3 regions of the Mesorhizobium sp. ESP-6-4 genome follow, and region 3 is predicted to be linked to each of the others. Evidence: predicted binding sites of a transcription regulator. Region 3 holds the regulator's gene; each other region holds the start of a gene.
What was found. The regulator LexA, encoded in region 3, represses DNA repair genes until DNA is damaged. The targets are predictions, from matches to a motif close to TGTTCNNNNTGTGTTCNG.

Region 1 (4,138 bases), on a different contig from region 3:
CGGAGCCGATCTGCGAAGCGAGCCGGATGCGCTGGCTCTCGCCGCCCGACAGCGTGCCGGAATTGCGCGACAAGGTCAGATAGTCGAGGCCGACATCGTTGAGGAAGCGCAGCCGCTCGCGGATTTCCTTCAGCACGCGGACCGCGATCTCGTTCTGCTTGTCGTTCAACTGCGCCGGCAGGTCGGTGAACCACTGGTCGGCCTTGCGGATCGACATCTCCGTGACTTCGCCGATATGCTTGCCGCCGATCTTCACCGCCAGCGCTTCCGGCTTCAGGCGGTAGCCGTTGCAGGCGGGGCAGGGGGTGGCCGACATGAAGCGCTCGATCTCCTCGCGCATCCAGGCGGATTCAGTTTCCTTCCAGCGCCGGTCGAGATTGGGGATGACGCCCTCGAAGGTCTTGGTCGTCTTGTAGGAGCGCAGGCCGTCATCATACTGGAAGGTGATCTCGCGCTCGCCCGTGCCGCGCAACACGGCTTCTTTGGCCTCGGCGCTCAGATCCTTGAACTTGTCGCCGAGCTTGAAACCGTAGACCTTGCCCAGCGCTTCCAGCGTCTGCGCGTAATAGGGCGAGGTCGATTTCGCCCACGGGCTGATGGCGCCGTCGCGCAGCGACACGTTCTCGTCCGGCACGACGAGGTTGGGATCGATTGCGCGCTGGCTGCCGAGGCCGTCGCAGGTCGGGCAGGCGCCGAACGGGTTGTTGAAGGAGAACAGCCTGGGCTCGATCTCCGGAATGGTGAAGCCAGACACCGGGCAGGCGAATTTCTCCGAGAACAGGATGCGCTCATGCGTCTCGTTCTTCGACTTGTTGACCGAATCCTCGCCGGTCTGGCTGGCGTCGAGCGGCTTGTCGGCGAATTCGGCCACGGCAAGACCTTCGGCGAGCTTCAGCGCTGTCTCGATCGAGTCCGCGAGACGCGTGGCCAGATCGCCGCGCACGACGATGCGGTCGACCACGACGTCGATGTCGTGCTTGTATTTCTTGTCCAGCGCCGGCACGTCGGCGATCTCGTAGAAGACGCCGTCGACCTTGACGCGCTGAAAACCCTTCTTCTGCAGTTCCAGCAGTTCCTTGCGGTATTCGCCCTTGCGGCCGCGCACGATCGGCGCCAGCAGGAACAGGCGCGTGCCCTCGTCCAGCGCCAGCACGCGGTCGACCATCTGCGAAACCGTCTGGCTTTCGATCGGCAGGCCGGTGGCCGGCGAATAGGGGATGCCGACACGCGCGAACAGCAGGCGCATGTAGTCGTAGATTTCGGTGACGGTGCCGACGGTCGAGCGCGGGTTGCGCGAGGTGGTCTTCTGCTCGATCGAGATGGCGGGCGACAGGCCGTCGATCTGGTCGACGTCCGGCTTCTGCATCATCTCGAGGAACTGGCGGGCATAGGCCGACAGGCTTTCGACGTAGCGGCGCTGGCCCTCGGCATAGATGGTGTCGAAGGCAAGCGACGACTTGCCGGATCCCGACAGTCCGGTCATGACGATCAGGCTGTCGCGCGGCAGGTCGAGATCGACGTTCTTGAGATTGTGTTCGCGCGCCCCGCGAATGGAAAGGTATTTATGGTCGGCCATCGCCGGTCGCCGCCTCAGATCTGGAATTTGCTGGATTGGCGGGATTGTCCCGGCCATCCCCTATGTAGGTATTTTCACCGCCACGTCGAGAGACGCCACAATCTCGACGGGACAAGCCGATCATGGGTTTAACCGTCTTTCGCGCGACCGGGCAAGCGGAAAGAACAAAGGTCGAACACGCTCCTGACAAAGCGTTGTGGAAACAATCGCTCAAGCGTTGTGAGAACAATTGTCCAAGCGTTGTGGAACAATCGCGGCCGAGCTACGCGCCGTTGGGTGTGCCGAAGCACTCGACTTACCTGCACGTAACCTCCAGACGATCACATTTTTCGGTAACCGACTATTCAACGGTTGACGTCCCGGGCCCAGGGGAGCAGTCTCAAACGCGTCAACGAAGCCGGCCGTCTTTCGATGGCCTCGCCGCCCAATAGGCGGTCTGCGAGACGCCGCAGGCGATAGCGATTTGCGCTTCGAACGACATTGTCGCAACGGACCCAGGAGCGGAGCATGACGCCACCGGACAGTCCATTGAGGCTCCACACTGAGATGGAGCCGCGGCGGGCATAAGTGCCAGGGCAGACTTGAAACGCCGGCCCGACAAACCGTGACTTGCCGATTCTTAACAATCAGAGACGATAGTCGGATCGTCGGCTGAACGCCGCGTTGCATCCGAAACAGAACGCCGGCAGTCCACTCCCGGCTAAAATTGGATTATCAGATCCATGAAAGCCCCGTCCACCTGCGGAAGCAGTGGCGGGGCTTACATTTTGTGGTGTTCGCGTTTGACCCGCTCGCGATCAATGGTTCGGGATCCGAGCGCCGCCCGTGGCCATATCGATCGTTATGCTGCCACCGATCCTGACATCGGTGTCGCCGATCTTGAAGGAACCGTCGCTGCCGGCCGGTAGCGCGTCCGGTTCCGGCTGCGGCGCCGGCTTGGCGATGCGGTAGTCGCCGCTGACGCCAGGCAGTTTCTGCGCCGAACTGTCGTCGGCAAGGGCGGCGCCGGCCACCAGCGCGCCGGCAAGCGCGGCGAGGGCGGCGCATAGATGTCTGGGCTGAACGGACCTGATCATGCGCGGACTATAGGGACACGGCTAGGGCGATGCCAGACGCGCGGCGATCAATTTGCCGCGCGCCTGCCCGCAACGTCAGGCCGCTTTCTTGCGCGTGTCGTAGACGTGGTCGACGAGGCCCCAGGTCTTGGCTTCCGCGGCGCTCATGAAGTAATCGCGATCGAGCGTGCGCTCGACCTCCTCGTAGGTCCGGCCGCAATGCTTGGCGTAGAGCTCGGTCATATGCTGCTTGGTACGCACGATGTCCTCGGCATGGCGCTGGATGTCTGAGGCCTGGCCCTGAAAGCCGCCCAGCGGCTGATGCAGCACGATCCTTGTGTTGGGCAGCGCGATCCGCCGCCCCGGCGCGCCGGCCATCAGCAGGAAGGAGCCCATCGAGGCGGCAAAGCCCATGCAGACCGTCGACACCGGGCAGGAGATGTACTGCATGGTGTCGTAGATGGCGAAGCCGCTGGTCACCATGCCGCCCGGCGAGTTGATGTAGATCGAGATTTCCTTGTCGGGGTGGTCGGACTCCAGCGACAGAAGCTGCGCGCAGACCAGCGCCGAGACGTTGTCGTTGATCTCGCCGTTGATGAAGACGATGCGCTCGCGCAGCAGCCGCGAAAAAATGTCGAAGGAACGCTCGCCACGGCTCGATTGCTCGATGACCATCGGCACCAGATTGGCAATGCTCATGACGGGTTTCCTCGGTCCTCTTTTTGATCAGGCCGCGCGCAGCATCATGCAGGGCGCGTTGGCGGCGATCGGGTTCTTGCGCGCGTGAAGCGAGAGCCCGCAGCTGGCGCCGGCAATGGCGAGGACAGATTCCGCCACCGGCACGAAGCCGTCATGGACGACGCTGAGATGCGTGCCGCCTGAGGCGGTGCGCGCCAGCGTGAAGGTGACGATGCTGTCGAAGGCCGGAAACCGGTCGCGGTCGTTTGCGTCGGGCCGCTGATGCCAGGAATAGCGCAGCACCCTGCCGGGCTCGGCCTCGAGCACCTCGCATTCGATCGGCGCATCCGGTCCGGCAAAGGCGAAGCGGCTGCCGGCTTCCGCCTTGATGTCGTTCGGCATCATCCAGGCGGCGAGCAGGTCCGGCTCGGTCAGCGCCCGCCAGACCTTTTCCGGCGGCTCAGGGAGGTCGCATTCGAAGCTGAGCGGCGCTTCGTTGACAATCGGGTTTTCGGTTGCCGTCATTGGTCCATTCCCTTCAGAACCGTCTTCAACTTCTCGATGCGTTCCGGCCAGAAGGCGCGGTAGCGTTCGATCCAGCCGAGCAGCGGGTCGAGCCCTTGCGGATCGGCGCGATAATATGCGTTGCGGCCGGCGCGCCGCTCGACCACCAGGCCGGCGCCGCGCAGCACGGCAAGGTGCTGCGAGACCGCCGGCTGCGACACGCTCATGCCGGCGCGTAGCTCGCTCACGCTCATCTCGCCAGCGGCCAGCCGCTCGTAAACCGCGCGTCGCGTCGGGTCGGCCAGAGCGCGGAAAATCTCTGCTT
Region 2 (4,138 bases), on a different contig from region 3:
GTTTGCACGAAGGCCGGCTCGGCCGTGTCGGGCTTGCTGGCGATCGACCAGAAGACGCCGCGCGTCGCTGCATAGCCGGGCCGGGTCGCGTCATTGGCCAGGCCACGATCGTCGGCGTCCTTGGCCGCCTGGAAGCGCGCCACCAGATCCCGGCGCCTGAGCGAGCGCACCTGGTTGTCGGTGGTGTCGAGCACGCGTTTCAACTGCGAGAACCAGTTCCGATAGCCGGCGCTCGAAGCCTGCCAGGGCGCGCCGGCGTCGCTGACCAGCAGCCAGCGGCAGCGTTTCAGCGCCGGCTCGATGCCGTGATTGTCGTAGACGCCGCCATCGGTGAGCACGGCGCGCGAAGGCGGCACCGGCGGGCCGACGCTCGGGTCGAGCTTGTCATTCTTCCACGCGAAGGGCGTGAGCTCGAGCCGCAGCGGCGACAGGAAAGGCGGGAAGGCCGAGGAGGCGGCAATCGCGAGAGCCACCGGCAGGTCGGCCTGGTAGGCGACGCCGATGCGATAGTCGGCGATGTAGCGCCGCGACAGCCGGAACAGCGAGCCGGTGCCGAGATTGCTGGAGCAGAACACGAACCAGGGTTTTTCCGGCAGGCTCTTCAGCATCGGCCTTGAGCCGTCGAACAAATGTCTCTCGTAGCAGGCGGCGACTTCGCGCGCCGCGCCGGAAAACGGGTTGAGCAGGCCCTTGAAGATCGACGGCGCGTCGAGGAAGACTTGCGAGAACTCCAGTATCCTGTCCAGATAGATATCGAAATTGGCGGCGACACCGTTGACGAAGGCGAAACGCGGCCAAAGCACCGCCAGCAGCCCGGCGGCTATCGAGCCGCCCGAGACCGAGCTTACCATGTCGAGTTTCTGGAGCAGCCCGGCCTCGTTGAGGCGGCATAGCGCGCCGGCATGAAACAGCATGGCGCGGTAGCCGCCGCCCGACAGGCAGAGGCCGAGATCATAGCGTTCGGGCGCGCTGCCATCCGCGTCCGGTGGTGATCCAGCCGCAATCGGCTCCATCGCGGCCCCCTTGCCTGTCCGTCCGGCGTCCTTAAGCCTGGCTTTGCGCAATCGAGCCCAGCACCGACATTCTTGCAAGTGGGGGGAACGCGTACCTTCACAGATTGGAAATCGGCCCGCGCCGACGGACGGGGAGATTACCCGAAGCGGTTGGTACGCAGCGCACGGACGGCGCGTAGGCTTTCGTCAATCTCCAATGGCGTCAGAGGAGATGCCTCAGCCACTCACAGCTCCTTCTCGGCCAATTCCCTAAACCCATCCGGCACCGAGCGCGGACCTTCCAGCGCTACCGTGCCGTAGCCGACCGCCTCCTTGCCGAAGCGCTGGCGGATCTTGTCCACCGCCCGGTCGGCGCCGAAGCGCGCCAGGCCTTTGCAGCTGCCGGGCCTCAGCTTCTCGTCCGCCAGCCCGAGCGGCAGTTCGAGCTGCAGCTCGGCACGCTCCTCCAGATGCGAGACAGAGATGGCGAGCAGCGAGATGTCCCTCTCGCCCGGATGGGCGGCAAGCACGCCGCGCACCAGTTCCTCGGCGATCTCCGCCAGCATCGCGGTCGCCTGGATCGGGTGGTCGAGCGTGATCGAGCGGCTCACAGCGCGCAGATCAGCGAAGCGAACCCGCACCGTCACTGTGCGCCCGGGCCGGTCCTTGGCGCGCAACCGGCTGGCCACGCGGTCGGCCAGATGCAGGAGCGTCGGCACGAAGACGCGCGGCACTGCCGGCTTCCTGCCGAGCGCCGATTGCGCGCCGGCAGAATGCGCGCGGCGGTGTGCCTCGAGTTTTCGCGGGTCGCGGTTCCAGGCGAGCGCGGCAAGCTTCTGGCCGGCGGCATGGCCGATCAGCCGCTCCAGCGCGCCGCTATGGGTGCGCGCCAATTGCCCGATCGTCTCGACACCGATCTCGGCCAGCCTGGCCTTGGTCGCCGGGCCGACACCCCACATCAGCGTGACAGGCAGGTCGTGCAGGAAGGCGAGCTCGGTGCCGGGCTCGACCACTACCAGCCCGTCGGGCTTGGCCACCTGCGAGGCGATCTTGGCCAGATGCTTGGTCCGCGCCACACCGATCGAGATCGGCAGGCCGAGCTCGGCCTTCACCCGCTCGCGGATTTTTCGCGCGATCTCTTTCGGCGATCCGAACAGATGCGTGCAGCCGGCGACGTCGGCAAAAGCCTCGTCGATCGAGATGCGCTCGACCAGCGGGGTGAAATCGCCGAGCACCTTGATCGCCGCGTCGCCGAGGCGCTGGTATTCGGAAAAATGACCGCCGACGAAGATGAGCTGTGGGCAGAGCTCGCGCGCTTTGCGGCCCGGCATGCCGCCGCGCACGCCAAAGATTTTCGCCTCATAGGAGGCCGCCAGCACCACGCCCCCGCCGACGGCGATCGGCTTGCCACGCAATGACGGATCGAGCAGTTGCTCGACCGAGGCGTAGAAGGCGTCGAGGTCGGCATGCAGGATGGTGGCGGCCGCGGCGGTGTTCGTGGCGGCCATCGCGCGCTCCCATGGCCATTTGTGTGGCATTGCAGCATTAGCTGCGTCTTTTGTAAGGGGAATTAACGGAACATAAAGAGAACAAAAGAAGCTCTCTGTCAAGCCACCACGCTTGGCCGTGCAGGTTTCCACAACTGGGGCGCAGCCACAGATAGAACGCCGGTTGTGCGCATGACCTTTGCGCGGGACATGCCGCCGCAGGCTGAGGAGGGATCGCCTCGCGAGGCGATCCCTCCTTCGCCTCTGAACGTAAATTGCGACTGTCTGCGCTATGCCGGCTTGGCGTATTCTTCGGCGCTCAGCACCTCGATGCATTGGAACGGCTGGTTGCCTTCCACCCAGGCGTCGTGGCCGGGCGGGATGGTGTAGGAAGTGCCGGCCTCGATGGTCTTTTGCGTGCCGTCGGTCATCCGTACGGTGATCGAGCCGGACACGGCATAACCAACATGCGAGACCTGGCAGCTGTCGGTCTTGACCACCGGCTTCACGCATTCGGACCATCTCCAGCCCGGCTGCATGTTCATCCGCCCGAGCGTATAGCCTGGGAGCCGGACGATCTCGACACGCGTCTTTGCGGGCGCGCGGACCTCGTCGGGATTGTTGTGCGATTTGGATTCGAGTTTCGTCACCTTCATTGCAACTTCGGCCATGGTATCCCTCCCATGTGTGAAGCGGCGCCTGACGTTGCGATCGTCGGCGACCGCGAGTGTATTCATAAGCCTTATTATGAGCGATTGCTAATTAATTGAGGTGACCGCGAGCTCAGCCGAACGCTTGGCGCATTGTCGTGGAAGGCGGATATTCCAGACCCTCGGGCGACGGTCCCGGGCCATCTTCGGACCGAAGTCCCATCGCACGAACGCAGAGGCCCGACACGCCTATTTTCAGGAAACAACGACGGCACCAAAATCATTGGCTAGCAAGCCGCCGGACAAAGTCCCTTCATCGGCGGTTGACCACGGCGTGCCCGCTATTCCTGCGATATGGCGGGCACGCCTTTCCCCTGAAACCGCTCCTGGAGTTGCCAGCCGTGCAACCCGGTAAGATGATCGCCAATCTGTTTGCCGCACTGCTTCTGGCCGGCCTGGTCGGCGGCGTCTTCTTCGTCTTCGGCAGGCCGCTCTGGCCCGAGCGCCAGGCCCGTATGGTGATCCTTCTCCCGGTCGATACGATTGCGACCGGATCGCTGCGCCGAGCCTGCCTCGAGCCATGCCTGCCGGCCCGCTTCGATCTCAAGCTCGCGCCCGCCAGGCCGCGCGGATGAAGCCGGGCGCGGGAACCAGTCCGCGCCCCGGGCCGTTGACGGAGCGAAGGGATGGCGCTGGCGGAGGCCGCCATGGACAATTTCGAACTCATCGATCTTCTGTGCGTCATCGACGCCTGCGTGAGCGACCGTTCGGCCGGCCGTATCGTGCCGATGTCGAGGGCCGTCGAGGAGTTGCGCGTCCTGACCGGCGATTTCGTCTCGTCGGATGAGGACGCGGCCAACGCCTTGACACAGGTCGCGCTCAAGCGCGGCTGCGCCGTGCTCTTCGACGAGCGAGCGGGCGCGGATATTGTCGGCTAGGCGCAATCTCGTCCTCCTCCTGGCGGAGGAGGTTGGTGCTCATTTCGCCAGGGTGATCATCCGGCCCGCAT
Region 3 (4,138 bases):
CTTTTCGACCGCGCGGCGCTGACCATGCGCAACCTGGCGATCTCTGCCATCGCCGTCATCCTGGTCTCGCCGCATGAAGTGGTCGGCCCGAGCTTCCAGATGTCCTTCGCCGCCACCGCCGCCCTGGTCGGCGCCTATGCCGGCTTTGCCGACTATCGCGCCGGCAAAACGACCGCGCCGCCGGCAAAGCGTTCGTTTCTCGGGCTTCTATCGCGAAAACTGGCAATTGGAGCGGGTGGCGCCGCCGTGACGTCGCTCATCGCGGGCAGCGCGACATTGTTGTTTGCCATCTGGCACTTCCAGCGGGTGTCGCCGCTCAGCCTGCTGGCCAATCTGGCGGTCATGCCGATCGTCTCATTGGTCGTCATGCCGTTCGCCGTGCTGAGCGCGCTGGCCATGCCCTTCGGCTTCGACGGCCCTTTCCTTTTTGTCATGGGCAAAGGCCTGACGGCGATGATCGCCATTTCGGCATGGATTTCCGAGCGCTCACCGGTCGACGCCGTTGGGCTGATCTCGATCCAGTCGGTGCTGCTGGCGACGGTCGCGCTGGTCATCGCGACCATGGCTACCACTTGGCTGAGGCTTGCCGCCGTACCTTTCGCGCTCGCTGCGCTGCTGGCCATTCCGCACGTCCGCACACCGGACGTGCTTATCTCGGAGGATGCGCATCTGGTGGCGATGCCGATCGGCGGCGGCGAGCTTGCCGTCAATCGCGAACGCTCCAACGAGTTCACCACCGACAACTGGAAACGGGCGCTGAAAGCCGAGGAGATCGTGCCGCCAGAAAGGTTCGCCAAAGATACGCTGGACATTGCCGATCCCGTCGACCTGCCGCCCGGCTCGCCCTTCTATTGCAGCGGCGATCTCTGCATCGGTCGGCATCCTTCCGGCGCGATCGTCGCGCTCGCCGAGACCCGCGACACCGCCCGGCCGGCCTGCGGCTTCGCCGACCTCATCGTCATCAACGACGCCACGGCCTATAACCCGTGCCGCGATCCGCGTGTGCTCGTCGTCACCAAGCGGCAGCTGGCGCGCGACGGCAGCGCCGCCGTTTTCTTCGATCCGCAATCGGCAACCGCGCGGCCAACCGTCCGCTACGCGGTCGTAGAACCATACCGACCCTGGCACGAGCAGCGGAAATACACGCGCGAGGCGAGGGGACTGGCGCCCTATAAGCAGCCGGAAAAACCAGCCGCCGCACCGGCCCAATAGATTGTCGTCCGGGCGAAGAAGGCCGGGCAGTTCTGCTCAGTAGCGGCGGATAAGTCCGACGAGCTTGCCCTGAACCTTGACCCGATCCGGTCCGAAGATCCGGGTCTCATAGGCCGGGTTGGCGGCCTCGAGCGCGATCGAGGCACCCTTGCGGCGGAAACGCTTAAGCGTCGCCTCCTCATCGTCGACCAGCGCCACCACGATCTCGCCCGGGCTTGCGGTGTTGGCATTGCGGATGATGACGGTGTCGCCGTCGAAGATGCCGGCCTCGATCATCGAGTCGCCCTTGACCTCCAACGCGTAATGCTCGCCGCCCATGATCATGTCCGGCGGCACCGAGATCGAATGCGTCTGGTGCTGGATAGCGTCAATCGGCACGCCGGCGGCGATGCGGCCCATCACCGGAATGGATACGGCCGCCGCGGCCTCGTCGTCATTGCTTGGCGTCGGGGTGCGCGATGGCGTCGTCGGCTTGACCTGGCGACTGAGATTGCCTTGGCCGCCCTGGATGACGCTCGGCGAAAACTTCTTCGCGGCATTCAGGCCAGGCGCGATCGAGTCGGGTAGGCGCAGCACTTCCAGCGCGCGCGCCCGGTTCGGCAGCCGGCGAATGAAGCCACGTTCCTCCAGCGCAGTGATCAGCCGGTGGATGCCGGACTTGGAGGCAAGGTCGAGCGCCTCCTTCATCTCATCGAATGATGGAGGAATCCCGCTCTCCTTCAGGCGTTCATGGATGAACATCAGGAGTTCATGTTGTTTGCGCGTCAGCATCGGCGGCCCCCACGGGTTCTGAAACCAGAATCAGAAAAACAAACCCAGAACAAACACTATCTGTTCCAGTTGTGTTCCGCAACCGTTTAAAGTTTAGTGAATTTGTTAAGGCTGCCGAAACAATGTCGCATCCGGTGATGCCCTGGCCGCCCCTTGTAGACAGCGGCATTGATTCCGCTCGATTTTGGAGCTTCGGTAAGCTGAAACAAGAGCGCCGACACGATCACGAAGCCGCGGATGGGATCACGTCGGCTCGTTCCGTAAGCGCGCGGCAGCGTGAACGAAACGAATCCAAAATGCCAACCTTGGCGAAGTTCCGGTCCGCAGTCTTCGCCGTCTATGGACCAGCTAACATAGGACCAAAGGTTCTTGCCCTGTCGCCGACGGTGGTGAGACAACCCCCTTGGCCAGATCGAAATGGAGGCGGCAGCACAATGAGGGGAATTCCTGATCTCGCCGAAGTCGAGGCGATGGATGCCGCGGATCCGCTGCGCGCCATGCGCGATCGCTTCGTCTTGCCGGAAGGCATCATATACCTCGACGGCAATTCGCTGGGCGCCGCTTCGGTGGACGCCTTCAGCGAGATCGAGACTGCCGCGAGGCAGGAATGGGCGCGGGATCTCATCCGCGCCTGGAACACCGCCGGCTGGTTCGATATGCCCATCGAGCTGGGTGACCAGCTAGGACGGCTGATCGGCGCGAAACCCGGCCAGACGGTCGTTTGCGACACGACTTCGATCAACATCTACAAGGTCCTGCATGCGGCACTTGCAATGCGGCCCGAGCGTTCGGTGATCGTTGCCGAGGGCGACAGCTTTCCGACCGACCTCTACATGGCGGAAGGCGTCGCATCGACGCGGCCCGGCACGGTGCTGCGGCTCGAAGGCACCGATGCCCCGACGATTGAGGAACTGGTTGACGATCGCGTCGCGGTCATCCTGGTCAACCACGTCAACTACAAATCCGGCCGGCTGCGCGACATGGCGGCGCTCACCCGCAAGGCTCATGAAGCCGGTGCGCTGATCGTCTGGGATCTCTGCCACACGGCGGGTGCGCTGCCGGTGGATCTCGACGGCTCGAATGCCGATTTCGCCATCGGCTGCACCTACAAGTATCTCAATGGCGGGCCGGGCTCGCCAGCCTTCATCTACGCCGCGAACCGCCATCACCGCGACATTCGCCAGCCGCTCAGCGGCTGGTGGGGCCATGCCCGGCCTTTCGCGTTCGAGCAGGGCTACGCTGCGGGCACGGGCATCCGGCGGTTCCTGTGCGGAACGCAGCCGGTGCTGTCGATGCGCGCGCTGAAAGGGGCGCTGGATCTCTGGAACGATGTCGACATGAGGGCCGTGCGGAGAAAAAGCGTCGCGCTGACGGACCTGTTCATCCGGCTTGTCGAGGCCAGATGCGGCGGCTTCGGTCTTGAGCTGGAGAGCCCGCGCTCAGGCGCTGAGCGCGGCAGCCAGGTCTCGTTCGCCCATTCAAATGGCTACCAGGTGATGCGCGCCTTGATCGAGCGCGGCGTGATCGGCGATTTCCGCGCGCCATCCACCATTCGTTTCGGCTTCACGCCGCTCTATGTCGGCTACCGCGATGTCTGGAATGCAGTCGAGGTGCTGCAGGACATCCTGCGCACTGGCGTCTGGCAAGACGCGCGCTTTGCCGTCAAAACAACCGTTACCTGACTTTGAATCGGCGATGCCGAACAAATGATCTGATCGCGGAGATACCGTTGCTGGGACATCGTATTGTCGACTGGGATGACGCCTATGCAAATGGCGCCAATATCGCCGGCGGCGACCGCTGGCCGGCGGCGTGGGATGGGCCGGCGCGGGCATTCCGCGAAAGGCTGCAGTCAGAGGGCAGGGCGCGGCTCGATGTTATCTACGGCGAAGCGCCGCGCAATCGCTTCGACCTGTTTCTCCCGTCTGCGGCGCCAAAGGGGCTCGTTGTGTTCATCCACGGCGGCTATTGGATGGAGTCGGACAAGAGCTCCTGGTCGCATCTGGCTGGAGGCGCGCTCGGCCGCGGCTTTGCCGTCGCCATGCCCTCCTACACGCTGTGCCCGCAGACCAGGATCAGCGGCATAGTCGGCGAGGCCGCGGCAGCGATCGAGAAGGCGGCGGCCATGGTCGATGGTCCGCTGATGCTGACCGGG

Region 1: a site for LexA is predicted at 1,737-1,754, ahead of uvrA (excinuclease ABC subunit UvrA). Genes of this name have one in related genera too.
Region 2: a site for LexA is predicted at 2,567-2,584, ahead of dinB (DNA polymerase IV). Genes of this name have one in related genera too.

Annotation. Positions count from the first base shown of each region.
Region 1 covers NZ_JAIUGS010000004.1:31,724-35,861, reverse strand. Annotated here, with positions in the region: gene uvrA (excinuclease ABC subunit UvrA) at 1-1,576, opposite strand, end outside; gene LB523_RS09735 (hypothetical protein) at 2,374-2,652, opposite strand; gene LB523_RS09730 (ATP-dependent Clp protease proteolytic subunit) at 2,728-3,330, opposite strand; gene LB523_RS09725 (SRPBCC family protein) at 3,358-3,834, opposite strand; gene LB523_RS09720 (ArsR/SmtB family transcription factor) at 3,831-4,138, opposite strand, start outside.
Region 2 covers NZ_JAIUGS010000019.1:56,445-60,582, reverse strand. Annotated here, with positions in the region: gene LB523_RS24635 (patatin-like phospholipase family protein) at 1-1,013, opposite strand, end outside; gene dinB (DNA polymerase IV) at 1,238-2,500, opposite strand; gene LB523_RS24625 (cupin domain-containing protein) at 2,770-3,150, opposite strand; gene LB523_RS24620 (polymerase) at 3,531-3,764, shown strand; gene LB523_RS24615 (hypothetical protein) at 3,837-4,067, shown strand; gene LB523_RS24610 (TadE/TadG family type IV pilus assembly protein) at 4,107-4,138, opposite strand, start outside.
Region 3 covers NZ_JAIUGS010000010.1:47,973-52,110, forward strand. Annotated here, with positions in the region: gene LB523_RS18890 (ComEC/Rec2 family competence protein) at 1-1,212, shown strand, start outside; gene lexA (transcriptional repressor LexA) at 1,249-1,983, opposite strand; gene kynU (kynureninase) at 2,418-3,665, shown strand; gene LB523_RS18905 (alpha/beta hydrolase) at 3,713-4,138, shown strand, end outside.